Regions from separate parts of the Priestia sp. 40 genome, predicted to be linked through region 2. Evidence: predicted binding sites of a transcription regulator. Region 2 holds the regulator's gene; the other holds the start of a gene.
The links. Region 2 encodes LexA, which represses DNA repair genes until DNA is damaged. Its sites were predicted from a motif close to CGAACATATGTTCG; they were not measured.
Positions count from the first base shown of each region.

Region 1: the regulator LexA is predicted to act here: its motif matches at 1,423-1,436, upstream of ACO1DI_RS14585 (DNA polymerase thumb domain-containing protein).

Region 1 is NZ_JBMPZA010000014.1:106,849-110,052, forward strand. Features, by position in the region: gene ACO1DI_RS14575 (hypothetical protein) at 118-687, opposite strand; gene ACO1DI_RS14580 (hypothetical protein) at 723-1,283, opposite strand; gene ACO1DI_RS14585 (DNA polymerase thumb domain-containing protein) at 1,484-2,749, shown strand; gene ACO1DI_RS14590 (YolD-like family protein) at 2,764-3,096, shown strand.
Region 2 is NZ_JBMPZA010000005.1:761,610-764,813, reverse strand. Features, by position in the region: gene ACO1DI_RS05075 (hypothetical protein) at 1-1,310, opposite strand, end outside; gene lexA (transcriptional repressor LexA) at 1,522-2,139, opposite strand; gene yneA (cell division suppressor protein YneA) at 2,286-2,615, shown strand; gene ACO1DI_RS05060 (YneB family resolvase-like protein) at 2,669-3,204, shown strand, end outside.

The sequences.
Region 1 (3,204 bases), on a different contig from region 2:
AAGTTTATTTGGCTATCGATAATCAAACTTATGGTAACTAAATTAGAAAAGAAAAAGCCTGTATCTTATTAGATACAGGCTTTTTCTCGATTCTGTTGTTTAAGTAGAACTAGGTACCTACTTTAAATTCAAAGTTACTTCCTTATTTAGATATGGAGATGTAAAAGTTACTGTTTGTTCATTTACCCATTGTGCATCATGAGCTCCTAAAACATTTAAATCGCTCATATCCGTATTTCGTGTCACGACATGAAGAGATTCGTGATTTAGTCGTTTTTTCACCAAGGGGAATCCAGTTTGTCTATAAAAGTCATAATAATGGTTAGTTTCACCAAGACTCCAATTAGAATAGCCAATAATAAGTTTTTGTGTAGAATTAGGTGAACTAAGATAGTAATAGTCAACTTTATTATTATAAAAGAATATAAACCACCCAACGATTGCTATAGGTACAATAAAGAATGGCCCAATTACACCCCAGAAGACTTTAGACTCCTTTGTTTTGCTAACAGTTATAAGGACTATGTATAGATAGATAAAGTGCAGGACAAAAATCAAAAGATATATTGAAACCCTTAAAGAGAAAACGTATAGGCTCTTTAATGCTAAAAGATAAAAGAATAAATCTATAGTAAGAAGGATGATAGCTGACATTTTCAATATACTCTTATTACTTTTATATTTCATTTACTATAAATCCTCCTCCTTTTAATCTAGAAATGTTAAATATCGCTGCTATTAATATCAAGTGAGTAGCAACGAGGTATATAATTTTGGACCTTTCCAGGTGTGTTAAATAGATTATTCTTACTGAATATAGTAAATCCAACCTCTTCCACATCCACAAATGTATCTACTTTATATATATCGACATTTTTAAATTTTATAGGTTTATTCCATTGTCTCAAAGGAATTAAATCCTGCTCTACAATACCTTCTCCGTAGAAAATGAATATACTCAGTCCATTATTAACTAATACCTCTGCTAACCCACTAACAACATCCAATTTTTCTACAGAATCAACTTTAACAATAGCACTATCCGATGAAAACTCATAAAAAGGAACTTGATTTTCAATTAAAGTCTCTTTTTCATATCCAAATATCATTGACTCTAAAACAAAGAAAACTGGAAAACGGAACATTTGTTGAACTAAGGAAGTAATCAGATCATGCGTGATCTCACTAATTCCTACAGTAATAGATACAAAATTATTCTGTGGAAAGTCAAAGCTATTAATTATACTTTGGTCTGAATATTGCACAAAATATTCTTTTTTCAACTTCTAGCCTCCTTTAGTATTTAATCCTTTTAAACTCTTACTTTTACGTTATACATCCATTGACCCTTTTAATGTACCAATAAACTCTTTGTAAGTGATAGCAATAATCGGGAAAACTTTAAATTTCATCCTTGAATAAAGAACATTTGTTCGTATATAATAAAGAGAACAAATGTTCTTTATTTTAAGGAGTTCTTTCAATGGATTATGGGAAGCTACCAAACAGAGTGATTATTTGTATAGACATGAAATCGTTTTTTGCTTCGGTTTCTTCTGTCATACGGGGCTTAAATCCGTTGAAAACAAGGCTTGCGGTGGTAGGAGATGTCAAGCGATCGGGATCAGTTGTGTTGGCTGCCACACCCTTACTAAAGAAAGAAGGGATCAAAACGGGAAGTCGCCTTTTCGACATTCCTAAAAGGAAAGATATCCATGTGGTGAATCCGTCCATGGAGAGATATATCAAGGCTTCGAACTATATTTCAAGTTTGGTGTTACAGTATGTGGCTCCTGAAGATTTTCATGCGTATAGCATTGATGAGTTATTTATTGATGCGACAGCTTCTTTGCATTTATTCGCTAAAACACCAGAAGAACTGGCCCATAAAATCATCAACGAGATTCATCGCAAGACACGGCTGACAGCTACCGCAGGTATCGGTCCGAATCTCTTACTGGCGAAGGTGAGCTTAGATCATGAAGCCAAGAACAGCCCAACAGGAGTTGCCTATTGGCGATATGAGGATATTCCCTTTAAGTTGTGGTCCATTCATCCGATGAAGGATTTCTGGGGGATCTCGTCTGCTACGGAAAGACGCTTACACCGGTTAGGCATTCACTCCATAAAAGAACTCGCTCTTTCTTCAAAAGAGATGTTACAACAGGAATTTGGCATACTAGGCGAAGAATTGCACCAATATGCGAATGGCATTGATTTTAGTCGCATTTCCGATGTGTACATTCCTAGCTCTCGTTCCTTTGGAAAGAGTCAGATTCTATTCCGCGATTATACAAACCGAAAAGAAGTGGAGTTATTGCTGTTGGAGCTATTGGACGATGTCTGTTTTCGTTTGCGGATGCATCAAGTCGTGGCCCAAACTATTCATCTATCGATTGGCTACAGCAAGCAAACAAGCGGAGGGTTCTCAAGACAAAAGAAAATGGGGCGAGCTTCGAACTTAAGCGAAGATATCTTTCCGTATTGTTTAACAATCTTACATACATATGATAGCGGAATGCCGATTCGCTCCATTGGTATTTCTTTATCGAACACACGCATTCAAGAAGAAGAACAAATGAGCTTATTTGAGGATATTGATCAGCGGGAAAGAGCCTATGCACTTGCAAAAACGATTGATGACATTCGTCTTCGTTATGGAAAGAATAGCGTTCTACGGGCCTCAAGCTATCTCGAGCATTCAACAGCTCGTTATCGAAACGGCCTTCTAGGAGGTCATAAAGCATAAAGGAGGAAGCTGCTATGCAGAACAGAGGAATGAAAAAATGGCGACCGTTTGCCACTATGCCAGAGCAATACAAAGGGTTACAGGAAATTATAAAAAAACAAGCAGAAATACCTCAACCTTTTTTAACAGAAGATCAAATGGAACAGATTAATTTCACTTTGATCGAAGCGCTTCATACACATAAAAAAGTGTACCTTACGTATTACAAGCATGGGCAGTGTATAACGGAAACAGGAGTTATTCAGTTTGTTGATTCTCTTGGAGGATTATTTGTTTTTATCGATGAGGCGGATCAACAGACAAATAAAATGAGGTTAAGCGAGCTAATTGATGTTCGTTTCATATAATAGAAAGTAATAAAATAGTTTATTTACATAATATTTCCATACATAATTAGTATAAGCTTAAAAAATACAGGATGATTTTTCATAGATTCATTTAATAATGTTGTATAA
Region 2 (3,204 bases):
ATGTTTCCCTGTAGCTTGCTAATAACTAAATTCATTCCGTAAATACCGGAAAGAACGGTATAAATCGTTAAAATTAATAATAAGTAATTGTGACGCTTGGCCGCGATTTTCTCTTGATTTTGATACAAAGTACCAAGGGTTTCTTTGACTTCTTGATAAAGAGAATTGATGTGGAAAATTTTTTTAAAGAGCTCAGAAAACTCTTGACCTTCTGTGCGAGAGCTAATTTCTAAAAATAAATATTTGCCTGAAAACACGGTAATAGAGCGGATTAGTCGCTCAATGCCCTCTGAATTTTTATGAAACGTGAGCTGAGAATACTCATAAGATAGTTTTAGCAACACGATTTTATAGAAAAAATGTAAAAATAAATTATAGTAATGCTGGCCAAATAGATGATTCATCAAAAGCTGATCCGTTTTAGAGTCTGTCGATTTAGAAATACATGAAAACACATGGTCTGTGATGACGTAATAAGTTTCAGGAGCCCACCTTTCATACACGTGTTTAGTATTATACGTTTTAATATACTCATGATTGTGTGCAGAAATAAACGCTTTCCCGTCAGGCGTATAGCTATTTAGCTGCCCAGTACGAAATAAAGTTGTGGAATTAATTTCTTGCTCTTGATTTACCGTTACATAACTTAACACAAACATCCGTTCATCGATAAAATAAGGAAGGCTCCCAACGTGCTGTTCACGCGTGGCTTCTTTCTTGATGTGTTCGTTCAAAAATGGCGCAAGCTGTGAAAAAATATAATCTTGTACTTTGCTATAGCGATGATGTTCATAGGTAATGGTGGATCCATGCTCTTCAGCAAGCTTCGGTTCTAATACACGAAAATGATTCATGAATTCTAAAATGTCATCATAGGTGTAATGGTTATGGCTCATTTCAGTGCGAATGGTCATGACGCCAATTTCAAAAGGACATAAAAAAACATCCACAGACAGCACGTTGCTAGACACGGTGGTGGAAGAAGTATGTAACGTAATGGTATGGTCTATTTTTTTTGAAAATCGAAGCAACCCTTCTTTTTCGCACGAATCAGGGAATAGAATGCATTCAATGTAAGGAAGAAAATATTGATCCAGGCTATCATGAGATACGTAATATTGTTCTCCGTAGTATTCTTTTTCTAAATCTTTGTTTTGAATGGAAAAAAACTCGAACAAATTTGCTTTCAGTGCATGAACAAGCTGCTCTTTATTTTTTCGATCAAAGGAAAAAGGAAAAAGAAACATGTTCATTGCTTTGGTAGGTACAATGGTTTGAAATGGTTCTGTTTTCCTAGGTGTATTAGTCATAAACTACATCCTTCTTATAGTCGATGGTATTTCCTTGTAAGATTCGAGGAAATGCAGATAGAAAGTAAAAGGTAAAACAAGCTTTATAAAAACTGTTCTACCTGCCTGCAATGATTCAACGTATCATTTATAATATGCCAATTTTTTTAGAAAACAAACGTAAAAAAACCAACTAACATCATGATTAGTTGGTTTTACATACAGTGTCTGATTAGTGAATCGTGCGATATACACCAGTTACTTTTCCCAAAATCGTTACGTGGCGAAGAATAATAGGCGCCATCGTTGAATTTTCAGGCTGTAAACGAACGAAATTTTCTTCTTTAAAGAAACGTTTTACCGTTGCTTCGTTGTCTTCGGTCATAGCAACCACAATATCTCCATTATTAGCCGTTTGCTGCTGACGTACGATTACCATATCGCCATCTAGAATACCTGCTTCAATCATACTTTCTCCCATAATTTCAAGCATGAATACATGATCATCTGGAGAAACGAATTTATCTGGAAGAGGGAAATATTCTTCCACATTTTCAACGGCTGTTATAGGAAGACCCGCTGTTACTTTACCGATAACAGGAACATTAATGACATTGCTTTTAGGAATGTTTACTTCATCTAGTTGAAGAACTTCGATTGCTCTTGGTTTTGTTGGATCTCTTCGAATTAACCCTTTACTTTCTAAACGAGCTAAATGCCCGTGTACAGTGGAGCTAGAGGCTAATCCTACTGCTTCCCCAATCTCACGAACAGAAGGCGGATAACCTTTTAATTTTACTTCGTGCTTAATAAAATCTAGTATGTCTTGTTGACGTTTTGATAGCTTCATATTTTTCACCTCGATTTTAGCTATTCTTTAGGTGAATTATACCACGTGATGTGTCAATATACAAACATAAGTTCGAAGAATTCCATTGACAGAAACAAATGTTCTCAATAAAATAAGAACATATATTCTGATAGGGGGATCATAATATGCAACAATTCTTACATTCTATGAAACATTACGCTATTTTTTTTGCAGTTATCGCTGCACTTACATATGTATTGACGCTGGTTTTAGGAGCGGATAAAGTAGATTTAGACAAATATTCAACGGTTACGATTACAAAAGGAGATACGCTTTGGGACTTGTCCAACAAGTATCATAATCACCATCATTTGACCACCAATGAATTTGTCAAATGGGTTGAAGACGTCAATGATTTAAACTCAGATACTGCCCAGTCTTTATCTCCTGGAGATAAATTATATATTCCTGTTTTAAAAAAAGAGTTACATAATCAAGTGGCAATTGAACAGTAGTGTGTAACGGCCGTTCCTGAATATTGTTAGAAGCCGAAAAGGTCGTGATAAAAGTGGACGCCATTATTTATTGCCGTGTCAGTACGGATAAAAAAACCCAAGAAACATCTTTGCAGCGCCAGCAAGAAGAATTAAAAAAGCTTGCTGATCTTCATCATCTAGAGGTGAAAAAAGTCGTGATGGAAAAAGCAAGCGGATATGATGTAGACAGAGAGGGTATTTTGGATGTTCTTCATACAATGAAAGAAGAGAAAATATCCGTGCTGCTCATTCAAGACGAAACACGATTAGGCAGAGGAAATGCCCGAATTGCGCTGCTTCATGCTTTTCATAAAGAAAATGCTACCATCTATACGATTAGTCATCAAGGTCAGCTTCAGCTTTCAGAATCTGATTCAATGGTGTTAGATATTATTAGTTTAGTGGAAGAGCATCAGCGGAAATTACATAATGCTAAAATTAAAAGAGGAATGAAAAGAGCCGTAGAAAACGGTTATCGTCCGCAGCAAAATTTAAAAAACCAGGGAGTTAACTCGGGAAGAGAAAAAAAAGAAGCGCCGATTGAAGAAATTGTCCGCCTTCGTCATAA